DNA from 2 places in the Paenibacillus sp. Marseille-P2973 genome. Region 2 is predicted to be linked to the other one. Evidence: predicted binding sites of a transcription regulator. Region 2 holds the regulator's gene; the other holds the start of a gene.

Region 1 (7,986 bases), on a different contig from region 2:
ATAATATCATCTAATCGACAAAAAGAAAGCGGTTAAACCTGACATGTATTGTCGAGTTTAACCGCTTTTTCTTATTTAGTAAATAATAATGTCATATTAGTTGACACAAAATTATTTCATGGATGTCTCTGCCTGCTGCATTCCTTCTTCAATCAAGCGATTTGCACGCTCGATTTCCTCCTCCGTTGGCGAAGGTACGCCCTCTAACGGATAGTCCCAACCTAATTCTTGCCACTTGAATACACCCATCTGATGATACGGAAGAATTTCGAATTTCTCTACACCGTGTAAACCACCGATAAAGCGCCCTAGGTTTAGCAAATCCTGCTCATCGTCATGAATGCCAGGAACAAAGACATGCCGAATCCACATATTTCGTCCGTGTTCTGACAACCATTCGGCCATTTTCAGCATCCGGTCGTTCGGTTTACCCGTCAGCTTGATGTGCTTCTCATTATCGATATGCTTCAGATCGAGCAGGACAAGGTCTGTTACGTCCAGGAGATCACGAATTTTGTCGCCCTCGTTGTATCCGTTCGTATCCAGCGTAGTATGCAGATTCCAGCGTTTCTTCACTTCGCGGAACAATTCGGTTACAAACGGAGCTTGCAGCGTCGCTTCCCCGCCGGATACCGTCAACCCGCCGCCTGAGGAACGGTAGTAGGTGAGGTATGGCTCAATTTCAGCCAATACCTCCTCTACTGTCATTTCTTTACCTTCCGTCAGGCTCCAGGTATCCGGGTTATGGCAATACTGGCATTTCAACAGGCAGCCCTGCATAAAGAGTACGAAACGAATACCCGGGCCATCGACCGTTCCGAAAGTTTCCAATGAATGTATGCGACCTTTAAGCATTTTTCGTCACCCTTTCTGATTGCACTGCCTTAACAAATGTTGTGATTTCTGTACCCGTTTCTATTTACATCGAACCGTGGAAAGTCCGGTTAATTACATCGAGCTGTTGCTCACGGGTCAATTTAATGAAGTTTACCGCATATCCCGAAACACGGATCGTCAATTGCGGATAGTTCTCCGGATGTTCCATAGCATCCATCAACTGTTCGCGGTCAAACACGTTGACGTTCAAGTGATGGGCTTTGCTGCCGAAATATCCGTCCATCATCGATACGAGATTCGATTTGCGGATCTCAGCTTCTTTGCCGAGTGCCTTAGGCACGATCGAGAAGGTGTTCGAGATCCCGTCCAAGCTGTGTTCATACGGCAGTTTGGCAACGGAACTGAGCGAAGCAAGCGCACCCTTCTTGTCGCGTCCGTGCATTGGGTTAGCACCAGGAGCAAACGGTTCGCCCGCTTTACGGCCATCCGGTGTTGTTCCTGTTTTCTTACCATATACAACGTTCGAGGTAATCGTCAATACCGATTGTGTCGGCATCGCATTACGATAAGTTTTGTGTTTGCGGATCATGCTCATGAACGATTCAACAAGACCCACGGCAATTTGGTCGACTTTATCGTCGTTGTTACCGTAGCAAGGGAATTCGCCTTCGATTTCAAAATCAACGGCAATGCCTTGTTCGTTGCGGATCGGTTTAACTTTAGCATATTTGATCGCGCTCAGCGAGTCGGCCGCTACGGACAAACCGGCGATCCCGCAAGCCATCGTACGGAGAATGTCGCGGTCATGCAGCGCCATTTCGATCCGTTCGTAGCAATATTTATCGTGCATGTAGTGAATTACATTCAGTGTGTTCACATACAGTTTGGCAAGCCATTCCATCATCGGTTTGAACCGTTTCATAACTTCATCGTAATTCAAGTACTCGGAAGTGATGGCCGGGAATTCAGGGCCGACTTGTGCGCCGGATTTCTCATCTTTACCGCCGTTAATCGCGTACAACAGTGCTTTCGCCAGGTTAGCGCGTGCTCCGAAGAACTGCATTTGCTTACCGATTTCCATAGCGGATACGCAACAGGCGATACCATAGTCATCACCATAGATAGGACGCATCAGATCGTCATTTTCGTATTGAATCGAGCTGGTTTCAATAGATACCTTAGCGCAATATTTCTTGAAGCCTTCAGGCAATTGTTCGGACCAGAGTACTGTCAAGTTTGGTTCTGGAGCAGGGCCCAGGTTGTAAAGAGTGTGCAGGAAACGGAAGCTGTTCTTCGTTACTCTAGTTACGCCGTTTACCGACATGCCGCCGATCGATTCCGTAACCCATGTTGGGTCGCCGCTGAACAGATCATTGTAATCCGGAGTACGCAGGAATTTGACGATCCGCAGTTTCATTACGAAATGGTCAACCAATTCTTGTGCTGTTTCTTCAGTCAAAGTTCCTTCAGCCAAATCGCGCTCGATGTATGCGTCAAGGAAAGAAGATACGCGGCCAAGCGACATTGCCGCCCCGTCTTGTTCTTTGACTGCTGCAAGATAACCGAAGTAGAGCCATTGGAAAGCTTCTTTCGCATTTTCGGCCGGTCTCGAAATATCGAAGCCGTACATTTCACCCAGTTGTTTCAATTCGCCCAGTGCGCGAACTTGCTCGGACAGTTCTTCGCGAAGACGAATTACGTCTTCGTCAATTACGTCAACTTCCAGGCTCTTCAGTTCGTTATTTTTTTGCTTGATCAGGAAATCCACACCGTAAAGCGCTACGCGGCGATAGTCGCCGATAATACGGCCGCGGCCATATGCATCTGGGAGGCCAGTAATAATGCCGGCTTTACGAGCAGCTCTCATATCGGATGTATAGGCATCAAATACGCCTTGGTTATGAGTTTTGCGAATCGTTGTAAACATATCTACGATCTCGCCCGGCAAGTCGAATCCATAAGCCTTGCAGGCGTTAATTACCATATTTATACCGCCAAAAGGATGAATCGTACGTTGGAAAGGAGCTTCCCCTTGTACACCTACGATTTGTTCCTTCGTTTTGTCCAAGTAACCGGGAGCATGGGATGTGATCGTGGAAGGCTTGTTGACTTCAACGTCAAGTACGCCTCCGGCTTCTCTTTCTTTCTTGGTCAAATCGGAAATAATGTCCCATAATGCTTTGGTATTATCCGTTGCACCCTTCAAGAAAGATTCGTCGCCTTCATAAGCCAGGATGTTGGTCTCGATGAAATCGCGGGTGTTCACTTCTCTCATCCATTTCCCTTTTTTAAAACCTCTCCAAGCTGTTTCAACTTCTTGTTTTTGTTGTACTTCTCTCTCAATCACCGACATCTGTAATCCCTCCATATAGTTTAGAAGTACGCGGTTTGAAGGATATATCCGCGTCTCATGATCCCTAAAATTTGTGATAATTTTCACAACTCTGACACTGATAAGTTCTTAGCTTTTAAAACCTCATCCGCTGTACTTACCACCGTACCGGGGATCATTTATATCATTATCTTATATCAATACCCCATCAAAGATTGTGACAAATATCACTTTTGAAGTGATATTTGTCACGTTAGCCTTACATGTTCACTTATTCTTCAAATCTTCCATAGAAAGCGTCACGATAAACTTCAGCAAGCTCTGTCACAAGCGGGAGCTTCGGATTCGCAGTTGTACATTGGTCTTCGAAAGCACGATCCGCCAAGTAATCTACACGCGATTCGAAATCTTTCGCATCGAAGCCGAGTTCTTGGAATGTTTCCGGAATGCCGAGCTTCTTATTCAGATCACGGATGGCGTTGATTAAGCTCTTCACGCCCTCTTCCGTCGTGCGGGCAGGCAATCCCAGGATGCGTGCGATTTCCGCATAGCGTTCGTCAGCTACGAAGTGAGTGTATTTCGGCCATGCTGCGAATTTCGTAGGTTTCTTCGCATTGTAACGGATTACGTGTGGCATCAGAATCGCATTCGTACGGCCATGCGCGGTGTGATACTGTCCGCCCCATTTATGCGCCAAGCTGTGGTTGATGCCCAGGAATGCGTTCGCGAAGGCCATACCGGCCAAAGTCGATGCGTTGTGCATTTTCTCGCGGGCCAGTTTGTCGCCGGTCAGCGCCGATTTCTCCAAGTATTGGAACACCAGCTGGATAGCTTTGATTGCAAGGCCATCCGTGTAGTCGCTCGCCATTACCGAAACATAAGCCTCGATAGCATGAGTCAGTACGTCCATACCTGTATCGGCTACAGCTACTTTAGGTAAGCTGTATACGAACTCAGGGTCAATAATGGCTACGTCCGGAGTCAGCTCGTAATCAGCCAAAGGATATTTCGTGTTGCCGTTGATTTTATCCGTAATTACCGCGAACGAGGTCACTTCCGAACCTGTACCCGAAGTGGTCGGAATCGCAACAAACTTCGCTTTACGTCCCAGGCGCGGGTATTTGTAGATCCGTTTGCGGATATCCATGAATTTTTGTTTCAGGTTGTTAAAGTCGGTATCCGGATATTCGTAGAACAGCCACATGCCTTTCGCGGCATCCATTGGCGAACCGCCGCCGAGTGCGATAATGCAGTCCGGTTGGAATTTAGCCATCAGCTCAGTACCGCGCTCTACCGTTGTAGTCGATGGATCCGGCTCAACATCCGAGAACACTTCGATCGCTACCGGAGTTTGGCGTTGACGGAGATAGTGCTCCACTCTTTCCACATATCCCAGTTTAACCATCATTGGGTCGGTTACAATCAGTACGCGGGTAATATCCGGCATTTTGGCAAGGTATTGCGTCGAGTTTTTCTCGAAATAGATTTTGTCAGGCACTTTGAACCATTGCATATTCACGGTACGACGATTCACCCTTTTCACGTTGATCAGATTGACAGCCGTTACGTTCGACGAAGTCGAGTTACGTCCATAAGATCCGCAGCCCAGCGTCAGCGAAGGCAGGTTCGTATTGTAGATGTCGCCGATCCCGCCTTGCGAAGAAGGTTGGTTGACGAGAATCCGGCAAGTAGGCATCCGATCCGAATAATTTTGAATAATTTCTTCATTATTACTATGAATTACCGAAGAGTGCCCCATACCTCCGAATTGAACCACTTCAAGCGCGCGTTCGATGCCTTGTTCGGCTGTTTTAACTTTGTAGCAAGCCAGAACCGGGCTCAATTTCTCAGCGGACAACGGGAATTTTGGACCTACGCCTTCGATTTCGGCAACCAGAATCTTCGTTCCGGCCGGTACATCGATACCGCACATTTGAGCGATCTTTACGGCAGGTTGGCCGACGATGTTCGGGTTCACTGCGCATTTGTCTGCAATAATGGCTCCGGCTGTCAGTTTAGCCGCTTCATCTTTGTTGACGAAGTAACAGCCGTTTGCAATCATCTTCTTCTTCACTTGATCGAACACCGGCTCTTCGATGATTACCGCTTGCTCGGATGCGCAAATCATGCCGTTGTCGAACGTTTTCGAAAGGATCAGGTCATTGACCGCTTGATCCAGATCCGCGCTCTTTTCAATGAAGCAAGGCACGTTACCAGGACCTACGCCGAGTGCCGGTTTGCCGCAGCTGTATGCCGCTTTAACCATCGCCGATCCGCCGGTTGCCAGGATACAAGCAACGTCAGGATGGTTCATCAGGCTGTTCGTACGATCCATGGAAGGATTCTCGATCCATTGAATGCAATCTGCTGGCGCTCCGTGCTTAACGGCAGCTTCGAGCAGGATTTTCGCGGCTTCCGCGCTGCACTTTTGAGCGGATGGGTGGAAACCGAAGATGATAGGGTTACGAGTTTTGATAGCAATGAGAGCTTTGAAAATGGTAGTCGATGTAGGGTTGGTTACAGGAGTGATCCCCATGATGATGCCAACCGGTTCTGCGATTTTTTGGAAATTGTCATAAGGGTTATCTTCAATTACGCCAACCGTTTTGTTGTTCTTGATGCTGTGGTAAATATACTCGGTCGCAAACATGTTCTTAATGATCTTGTCTTCGTACACACCGCGTCCGGTTTCTTCAACCGCCATCTTCGCCAGATACATATGTCTGTCAAGTCCGGCCAGCGCCATAGCCTGCACAATTTTATCAATTTGCTCTTGATCCATGCCCATAAAAGCTTCGGATGCTTTCTTACCTTTGTCGATCAAGGTTTGAATGTAATCTTGTGCAGTCAGCTCGGCTTTTGTCGTAACTTCGTTCTTAACGGCCATTTCTCTCATCCTCCTAAGTTGGGTAATGGACAACCCTTTTCTTTCTAGTGAATTATTTCACGTTCGGGTCCATCCTTGTGAAGCTTTGCGCTTCTCTTATGGTCTTAGCATAGCACAGCTGGTTTGATTTGTATAGTGAATTTTTTCACGTACTTTAAAATAATGAAATTTTTCATTGTTCTTTGATTGTTTTTTCAGTTCAAATTTGCATTCCAGCCTTTCTAGGCCTATATTCCCAACCTATTTAGTGAGCAATATTACACTCGGTAAAAAAGTGAAATTAGTCACAATGTTGAAATTTCGACACTTTTTCAGGCTTTACAGTCCCCTCAAACCTCTAAAAACGTTATATAATTAATTTAAAATTTTCAGAAAAATTTGGAACACAAAGGGGAAATCAATGATGAGTGAAATCGTGAGCGCTACGCTGCCCCGCGGCAATACGAGCTGTTTTACAGAGCAAAACTTCAACCGTCTTCTTGTCACTATGAAAGAAAAAGCATATCCCGAAGGAACGCATTTGTTCTGGGAAGGCGACTTTTCCGATAAACTGTTCTATGTTAAACGCGGACGCGTCAAACTGACCAAATCGACCGATGAAGGAAAAGAGCTCATTCTCTATATGTATGGACGTGGAGATATGGTGGGCCAAGCGGATCCCTTCTTTAGCACTAAGCACAGCTTCACTGCAGAAGTTATTGAGGACAGCGAGATCGGAGTAATTGAACAAAAAGACCTGGAAATCATGATTTGCCAGCATTGCGATTTTGCGATCGACTTTATGAAATGGATGGGGATTCATCACCGTCTGACACAAACCAAGTTCCGCGACCTGATGATGTACGGTAAACCGGGTGCCCTCTGCTCGACCCTGATCCGCTTGAGCAATACTTACGGCGAACAACATGGTGACAATATCCTTATCAACAAAAAAATCACCCATACCGACCTGTCGAACATGATCGGCGCCACCCGCGAAAGCGTCAACCGGATGTTGAGCGATCTGCGCAAGAAGGACGCACTCGAATATGAGAACGGCATGATCGTAATCAAGGACCTCGTGATGCTGCAGGACATTTGCCATTGTGAGCTTTGTCCGAATGAAATTTGCCGGATCTAATAAAATGAGATGTCTATGGGGAAACAACTTTATAACAAGGACGGTGCAGCCTTAGTTTATCTGCCCCGTCCTGTTTGGTATAGAGGTAATATTAACCTTGCCATTCTATATTCTGAACAGCGGTGCCTTAAGTGGTAGATGTAATCGGGTATTTTATGTTGTGGAACGAGGAAATGTCGCTGTTACGCGTCCTGACAAATAGTCCCCCATCATACACTTGCTGATTAAGATCCATATTTTTATAATCCGGAGTATAGTGAAACACGATTTTCCTAACGTCTTTGTCTGCAATATGCGATAGGATATCCTGAATTTCAAACTCCTTTGCACTTATGATATCGAACAGATCGATACGATCCTCTTCTTTCTTATAAATAACGATGATATTCTCCTCTTCCAAATAATAAATCTCCTCACTAAAAACATTCAAACCATAGAACATGAGTATCCCTTCCGAATTAGCAGTTCCCCAGCGTTGAGAATTGGGGAGCCTTTCCAGAGATCTTTGATACATCAATGCCCGGTCAGCCTCATTTTGCATATCCAGCTTCCTGACATTTTTATTTGCAGCTGAACCAGATCGATATTCCGATATATTTCCCAGTGAAAAAAGCTGTTCCTGAACCGGACGAAATCCGAATTTCGGATAAAAATCCAATACGGATTCATTCGCGAAAAGATATATGTATTCACACTTATGTTCATAATCATCAAGGACTTTTGTCAGCAAACGTGACGACAAGCCTTTATTGCGATAATCCGGGTGCGTCATCACCGTACCGATTTGAACGGCCTGTTTGATTTCCCCAT
Region 2 (8,732 bases):
GCTGTTAAACATCCACTGAACATTGTAAAGATGAAAAAAATGAAGCAGGAAGGCAATCCGATTACGATGATTACCGCCTATGACTATCCTTCCGCCAAGCTGGCGGAAGAGGCGGGCATCGATGTGTTGCTGGTCGGCGATTCGCTCGGGAACGTGGTGCTCGGATATGATTCCACCATACCGGTAACGACCGACGATATCGTATACCATACCCGGGCGGTTGCCCGCGGAGCGCAGCATACCTTTATCGTAGCCGACCTGCCTTTTATGACATATCACGGAAGTATTGATGAAACTCTGAAGACCGTGCGGCGGATCATGCAGGAGGGCGGCGCCCATGCCGTGAAGATGGAGGGCGGCCCCGAAATTGCCCCTGCGGTTCGAAGAATTGTTGAGGCCGGTGTCCCTGTACTAGGCCATATCGGGTTGACGCCTCAGTCCGTCAACCAGATCGGGGGTTATCGCATACAGGGTAAGGATGAGCGCGATGCCCGGCGATTGCTGGAGGAAGCGAAGGCGTTGGAGAGCGCCGGAGTGTTCGGCATCGTGCTGGAACTGGTGACAGAAGAAGTAGCCGCAGCAATTACGGAGAAGATTTCCGTTCCGACGATCGGCATCGGTGCCGGCCGGAAGGTTGACGGTCAAGTGCTGGTATTCCATGATGTACTGAAATACGGCTCGGATTACCGGGAGAAGCGGTTCGTCAAAACTTACGCCGATATCGGTGCCGAGATTCGCACTGGCATATCACAATATGTAAGTGAAGTGAAGGGCAAAGCGTTTCCGGAAGAAAAACACGGGTTTGCCGCCGAAGACGGTGTGATCGAGCAATTATACGGCAAAGGGAAGGTGGAGTCCCGGTCATGAAAGTGTTTAGAGAGATCAGGGAACTAAAGGAATACTTAAAGATCGAGCGGATTAAAGCCGCTAAAGATAGAAAATTTCCCAAAACGGGACTTGTTCCTACGATGGGATTTCTGCATGAGGGCCATGCGAGCTTGCTGCAGCGGGCACGTCAGGATAACGAAATCGTCGTTCTTAGCATTTTTGTGAATCCGATCCAGTTCGGACCGAATGAGGATTTCGACCGCTATCCCCGCGATGAAGACAAGGATCTGGCGCTGGCTGAACGCGAAGGCGTGGACGCCGTGTTCCTGCCAAGCGTGGAAGAAATGTATCCTCATCCTACGGCGACAAAGATCAAGGTGGAGGGATTGACGGAGCGGTTGTGTGGAGCTTCACGCCCGGGACATTTTGACGGAGTGACGACTGTCGTGGGCAAACTGCTTCATATTGTTCAGCCTACTAACGCATATTTCGGACAAAAGGACGCACAACAGGCGGCGGTGATCGCGCAAATGGTTCAGGATCTCAATTTCGATGTTGAGATCATACCTTGTCCAATTATCCGCGAGAGCGACGGCGTCGCGTTAAGCTCGCGTAACGTGTATTTGAGCGCTGAGCAGCGGGAAGCAGCCAAGGTGTTATCCAGAAGCCTGCAGAAGCTGCAGTCCGGCGTGGAAGCCGGTGAGAGCATTACTGCGGGGGAAGCACTCAAGGCATTGACGGAGGCGATTCAGGCCGAGCCACAGGCGGTAATCGATTATGTGGAGATTGTCCATTATCCGCGCTTGAATCCTGTTGAGGAGTCGGCAATTCTGAAGGATGCGAAAGAACCGGTCCTCGTTGCGCTAGCCGTAAAATTCGGAACGACGCGCTTAATCGATAACGTAATTTTGATGAAGAAGGGAGAGGCGCTGCATGTATAGAACGATGATGAAATCGAAAATTCACCGCGCTACCGTAACGGAGGCGAATTTAAATTATATCGGCAGCATTACGATCGACGAGAGCTTGATGGAATCGGCCGATCTGCTTGAAAACGAAAAGGTGCAAATCGTCAACAACAACAATGGTGCCCGGCTGGAAACCTATGTTATTCCGGGACCGCGCGGAAGCGGGGTCATTTGCCTGAACGGAGCCGCTGCACGGCTGGTGCAACCCGGCGATCAGGTCATTATTATCTCCTATGCACAAATGTCGCCGGAAGAGCTGAGAAGCCACATGCCTACGGTCGTGTTCGTGGACGAGAATAACTTTCCGGTCGAAACCGCAAGCCAGGAGCTGCACGCGACGGTACGCTAATCCCTTCGTATGCAATTAATGCCTCCGGGAATGAAAAGCCCGCCAAAGACAAAAAATGAACGTAAGGCTCAAGCTGCTTTCATTTTCGTTAAAGGTGGGATGCGAATGATGTTTCAGCATGTATTTGCGGAAATGAATGACATGTTGGATGAAATCGTGACCTTATATCCTGTTGCCCAAGGCGACCAGAAGCAAGAACTGGCTAAGAAATGGCATTTGCTCAAGCATATGAGTGACGGCATTATTGAGGAATGGCTTAATTTTGAAGAGAAAATGGGCGATTTCCGCCAGAGCTGGGCAAGTCCGGACAGCGGAAAAAGCGCCCAGCTTCCCGAAATGAATTGCGCTGCTTTTATTAAAGGACAAGGGTATTATAAACTTTTAATGTTTTCCCAGGCATTGCCTCAGTTTGAGATTTCTTTGGAAACCTATCCAGAAAGCACGGTGGTTCGAACCTATTTGGCGATGTGCCATATGCATCTGGAACAGTTTGGAGAAGCGGTTGCTCATTTCTGGAAAGTGCTGGATGGTTCCGGAAGTAAACGACTTCGTTCGATTATTTATAACGCGCTCGGCTGCATTGAAGCCCGGCAAGGCGTGCGCACGAAAGCGAAGGAATATTTTACTTTGGCCCATTATCATGATCCTTCGCTGCCCGAGCCTTTGGCCAATCTGGAAGCCTGTATGAAGAGCTCCGGGAAGCTCCAGTACGGAAACGAATTGACGTCGCTGCTGTAATGTAATCCGGTCACCTGAGTTACAAAAGCCATGATTCAGAAGAGCGGTGCATGTCCCCTTTCAATGGGGGAGCATCGCTCTTTATTGTGTCCGCATTGCCGGGGATACCGTCTACACCGGAATTTTCAAAACGGCTTACTTCTGTTATGCTGTAAAAGAGACTGGAACGAAAGGGACTTTGGAACTCATGAAATATGCCGTACTCGATTTTGAAACGACGGGGAACCAGTCCTCTGATGAAATTATTCAAGCAGGGCTTGCCATTATAGATGAAGATTTGAAAGTATCCCGGGTCTATAGTTCCTATGTGAAGCCGGGAATACCCATACCTCCCTTTATTACGGGACTTACGGGAATTTCGGAAGACGATGTCAAGGATGCGCCGGATCTGGACGAAGTCATGATGGAAATGGTGCCGCTACTTGACGACGCCGTTCTTGTGGGACATAACGTCGCCTTCGACTTTAATTATTTGCAGAGTGCGCTCGATAAAACCGGGTATCTGCCTTTTACGGGACGCATTCTCGATACGATGGATTTTTTGAAAATATTTTTCCCTTCGTTGACCACTTATCAGTTGGGAATGGTCGCATCCGAGTTCGGGGTTGAGCATGACCGGCCCCACCAGGCGGATAGCGATGCTTTGGCGACCGCGCTCATTTTCTTGAAATGTCTCGAGGAACTGGCCGATTTGCCGCTGATTGTCTTGCAAAGGTTGTCAGACCTTTTTGCCGGAGAAGACAGCGATCTGGGCTGGTTTTTTGATGCCATGCTTCAGGAAAAAGAACGGGAGGCCGATCAGAGCCCTGACGGTTATACGTATTACCGGCAGTTTGCGCTGCAGGTGGAGGACTGGATGGACATCGAGCCTGCCAGAAACTCCATGCTTGGCAATCCGCTTCGCGATGTTTCCTTTGAGCAATTCATGGAGCAGGTCCGGGAGAAGCTGCGCGCCAAGCTGCCCGATTATGAGGAGCGCGAAGCACAGAACCTGATGCTGAACGAGGTGACCCAGGCTTTTGACGAAGATAAGCACTTGCTGATCGAGGCGGGGACCGGAACGGGTAAATCGCTCGGATATTTGCTTCCGGCTATTTACCACAGCGTGAAGAATGATGAGAAGGTAATGGTCAGCACGCATACGATCAACCTCCAGGAGCAGCTGAGGGAAAGGGATGTGCCCCTGTTGACGGAGGTCGTGCCTTTTCCGTTCAGCGCAGCTGTATTCAAGGGAAGACAGCATTATTTGTGTTTGCGCAAATTTGAACATAAAATTAATAGAAGAGACTTTGCGACACCTAAAGAAGAGGTGATGACGGCCGCCCAGATGATCGTATGGCTGGCCCATACGGAGACGGGCGACGACGAGGAGCTGAACCTTGGAAACCGCGGTGGAGATTTTTGGGAAACGGTGGCGAGTGAATCGGACTCGTGCCTTGGCCGCTCTTGCCCGTGGTTCCGCAAATGTTACTATCACAAGGCCAAGCATGAAGCGGGTGTTGCCGATGTGGTCATTACGAACCATTCCAAGCTGTTCACCGATATTCAAGCCGGCCACCAGCTGCTGCCTGGATACGAACGTCTGGTAATTGACGAAGCGCATCATTTGGAAGAAGTGGCAGGCAAGCATTTGGGACTTCAAATGAAGTATTTTACCGTTGTCCATACGCTCACCCGGCTGTTTAAGGATAGTAAAACCGGACAATTCCCGAATCTGCGCAGTATGCTGCAGCAATCGGGAAGTGAGAAATCTGCGGAATGGTGTTCGGTTATTGACGGATTGTACCCGACCCTTGTGGATGTGAAGGAGAACTGGGATCGGCTGGCCGAGCTGATGTTTACGCTGATGCCTGAACGCAGCGATGCAGCGCCAGGGGATCCTGGACAGTTTGTGCTGCGCTTGCTGCCGCAAAAGAAACCGAAGGCGTGGGATACGCTTACCGCGCTGGAGAATCAAATTTTTGTGGCTATGGGCGACGTTCTCCGCAAAGGCGAGCGGATGATCAACGAGCTTAAGGAAGACGACCATGATTACGGCTATGAGAGCCTGATCACCGATATTAGCGGACTCTTGAAGGATCTCGGAACCGAACGCGACGCGCTGCGATTTTTTATTAAGCTGGAGGACGAGAATACGGTATACTGGATAGAAGGAAACGGTAATTACCGTAGCCGGTCCCTGCAAATTTTCGCGGTTCCGATCGACGTGAGCGCGCAATTGAAGGGTTATTTCTTCGACAAAAAGAAAAGTGTAGTCATGACCTCGGCTACGTTGTCGGTCGACAAATCGTTCCAGTATATGATAGATCAGCTTGGATTAACCGAAGCCGCGGCGGAGGACAGACTGATTACTTCGATGCTGCCTTCCCCGTTCAATTACCGGGAACAGGCGCTGCTGGTCATTCCGCGGGACTTTCCAAGCGTAAAGGGAAGTGTAGGCGACGATCATTTCGTGGCTACTCTGGTTCAGTCCCTTGCCGACACAGCGGTGGTAACGAAGGGCCGTATGATGGTCCTGTTTACATCGTACCGGATGCTGAGGCAGGTATATGATCCTTTGAAGGAGCAGCTGGCCGGACAAGGAATTACCGTGATCGGGCAGGGAATGGATAGCGGAAGCCGGACCAAGCTGACCCGTCGCTTCCAGGGACAACATGCTTCGGTGCTGCTCGGAACGAGCAGCTTCTGGGAAGGCGTGGACATTCCGGGGGAAGCTTTGACGAGTCTCGCTATCGTCCGTCTGCCTTTTCAGCCGCCCAACCACCCGCTTGTGGAGGCAAAGAGCGAACGGCTGCAGCAGCAGAAGAAGAACCCGTTCATGAAGCTGTCCGTTCCGCAAGCCGTCATTCGGTTCAAGCAGGGCTTCGGACGTCTGGTCCGGTCTTCGCAGGACCGCGGGATCGTGGTTGTTTACGATACACGCATCTTGGAATCTTACTACGGGAAATACTTTTTATATTCTTTGCCCGGACCGAAAATGGAGCATATGCCGCTCGGGCAGATGGTTCCGCGAATTTCGGAATGGCTGAACGCAGAGGAACAATAAACGTTCTTCAAATCGCGCCTATTAGGGGGATAACCAAATGAAATCGGAAAAAATTTCTGACGCCGTAGTACGCAGATTGCCGGTGTATTTACGTTTTCTTAATGAACTGAGCCGCCGGGAGGTCCCGACGGTTTCTTCTCAGGAGCTTGGACAAAAGCTGGATCTCAATCCGGCGCAAATCCGTAAGGACCTAGCTTATTTCGGCGACTTTGGCCGGAAGGGGATCGGATATGACGTCTCCTATCTGATCGAGAAAATCCGCCAGATTCTGAACTTGGACCAGCAGATCAACGTGGCTTTGATCGGAGCCGGTAATCTCGGACAAGCATTGTCGAATTACAACGCTTATTTGAAGGACAATATGAAAATCGTCGCCGTATTCGACGCATCCCCTGGTAAAATCGGTACCCAGATCAACAATATCACGATTCAACCGATCGAAGATCTGGTGGATACGGTAAGAGGCAATCAGATCCGGATCGGAATTATTACGGTTCCCGCACCGGAAGCCCAGCGAGTAGCCGACCAGCTTGTGGCCGCTGGAATTGGGGCTATCTTGAATTTTGCGCCCACGATCCTTAAGGTGCCTTCTGAGGTGCGGGTGCATGCGGCCGATTTCACAACCGACTTGATGAGTCTTGCTTATTATTTGAACGGAGGAAAGGAACATTCGGAACATGAATCGGAAATGGTTGATTAAAGACGGAACCTTCGCCGTGCCGGACCGGGAGAAGCCGGTCATTCGCGGATATATGCTGGTAGAAGGCAGCACGATTACTTATATAGGCGAACAGCGCCCGGAAGAAGGCGTGGAGGGCGCCGAAACCTTCGACGGTAAAGGCCTGCTCTTCTTGCCGGGACTCGTCAATACCCATGGTCATGCCGCCATGTCTTTGCTTCGCGGTTATGGGGATGACATGGTGCTTCAAACCTGGCTGCAGGAAAAAATGTGGCCGATGGAAGCTAAATTTACCGGGGAGGATGTCTACCGCGGCACAGCATTGTCCGTTCTGGAAATGCTGAAAGGCGGAACAACGACCTTCCTGGATATGTACGATCACATGGACCAAGTGGCTTCCGTTGTCGAGCAATCGGGGATCCGGGCGGTACTGACGCGCGGAGTCATCGGGCTATGCCCGCCTGACGTTCAGCAGCATAAGCTGGATGAGGCGGTGGCTTTTGCCCGTAATTGGCATGGTAAAGCGGACGGGCGGATTACGACGATGATGTCGCCGCACTCGCCTTATACCTGTCCGCCGGATTATATCGAGAAGATCGTTCAGGCGGCACATGACCTGAATCTGCCGCTGCATACGCATATGTCGGAAACACGGGCCGAGGTCGAGCAGAACGTAGCGGATTACGGATTGCGTCCGGTTCAGCATTTGTTAAACCTGGGATTGTTCAGCCGTCCGGCACTTTTGGCACATGCTGTGCATTTGACGGATGAGGAGATCGAAATTTTGGCGGCGCACAATGTGGCCGTTTCCCATAACCCGGGCAGCAATCTCAAACTGGCAAGTGGAGTTGCCCGCGTACCGGACCTGCTTAAAGCGGGCGTAACCGTATCATTGGGCACAGACGGACCAGCAAGCAATAATAACCTAGATATGTTCGAGGAAATCCGCCTGGCAGCTCTTATTCACAAAGGAGTCTCGGGCGACCCGACCGCGGTTCCGGCCGCGGAAGCGCTCAGAATGGGTACGGAATACGGTGCGAAATCGCTCTTCCTTCAAGACACGGGCAGGCTGGCCGCGGGCATGAAGGCGGACTTCATCGCGCTGAATACAGAGCAAGCCCATTTCTTGCCACGGACGGATTATATTTCCCATGCCGTTTACTCGGCGGGTTCGAAGGATGTCGAGCATGTTTGGGTGAACGGTAAGCAGGTAGTTAAGCACGGAGCTTGTCTGACACTTGACGAGGAGAAGGTCCGGTTTGAAGCCCAGGCTGCCTTTGAGGGCCTGTTAGGCCGATAACATGCCGCAGGGTATGAAAGAGAAACCGGAATAAGCCGGCATCGGGGAAAGGAAGAGTAGGTTGAAGAACAGAACCAAATGGATCCTGCTCTCCATTGTGATTTTGGTGCTGGTGCTCATTGGCCTTCACCGCTTTTATCTGTATGTCCACGAGGATATATGGCAAGGAGAGAATGAAGCCGTTCAACGGGCCAGACAGGAAACCGGACTGACCGAAGCCGAAAAAGTGTGGAAATCGGTCTGGGACAAAGTATGCTGGGTAGTGGAAGGCAAGGATGCAGACGGACAAGAGATCATGGTCTGGCTGCCGGAGGGCGGGCAGGCTGAAGTAAAGCCGCTGTCCGAGGGCGTATCGGAAAGCCAAGTCCGTACAATCATACATGATCAATATCCCGGTATTGAAGTCGTGCGGCTTATGCCGGGTATCTACAACAATGAATTGGTGTGGCAGCTATTTTATAAGGAAAAGGCGCATCATTATTACCGTTTTTTCCGGTTTAGCGACGGCCAGGCATTGGAAGAGGTATTTACATTGCCGAACCGGTAAATGTTGCATAAGAAATAATAACAGCCTTGCGCTGAATTCATGGACCTGTCAAGCGGTCCGTGCTTCAGTGCAAGGCTGTTTTTAGAGGTTGTTCAAAAAGTCATCTTTCCAAGACGAAGGGGATCATGAAGCGGATTCGACGTCGAATCTTGAATTCAGCCGGGCCTTCCGTTGCTCACGTACCCCATGAGCAAATGCTTACGAAGTCGTTTTCTACGAAAACGTTTAGCTCCGCTACTCAGTCCCTAACTTCATCCAACCTAAAGCGTTTTGCAAA

The links. Region 2 encodes Rex, which represses fermentation and respiration genes when NADH is low (regulators of the CRP and FNR family bind a similar motif). Its sites were predicted from a motif close to TTGTGAAATATTTCACAA; they were not measured.
Region 1: the regulator Rex is predicted to act here: its motif matches at 3,262-3,279, upstream of pflB (formate C-acetyltransferase).

The regions. Positions count from the first base shown of each region.
Region 1 is NZ_JAGQEH010000001.1:81,282-89,267, forward strand. It holds gene pflA (pyruvate formate-lyase-activating protein) at 112-855, opposite strand; gene pflB (formate C-acetyltransferase) at 920-3,190, opposite strand; gene adhE (bifunctional acetaldehyde-CoA/alcohol dehydrogenase) at 3,441-6,056, opposite strand; gene KB559_RS00445 (Crp/Fnr family transcriptional regulator) at 6,460-7,176, shown strand; gene KB559_RS00450 (GNAT family N-acetyltransferase) at 7,304-7,986, opposite strand, start outside.
Region 2 is NZ_JAGQEH010000002.1:577,972-586,703, reverse strand. It holds gene panB (3-methyl-2-oxobutanoate hydroxymethyltransferase) at 1-867, shown strand, start outside; gene panC (pantoate--beta-alanine ligase) at 864-1,769, shown strand; gene panD (aspartate 1-decarboxylase) at 1,762-2,145, shown strand; gene KB559_RS06240 (tetratricopeptide repeat protein) at 2,254-2,883, shown strand; gene dinG (ATP-dependent DNA helicase DinG) at 3,071-5,929, shown strand; gene KB559_RS06230 (redox-sensing transcriptional repressor Rex) at 5,967-6,629, shown strand; gene KB559_RS06225 (amidohydrolase) at 6,607-7,908, shown strand; gene KB559_RS06220 (cell wall elongation regulator TseB-like domain-containing protein) at 7,970-8,455, shown strand.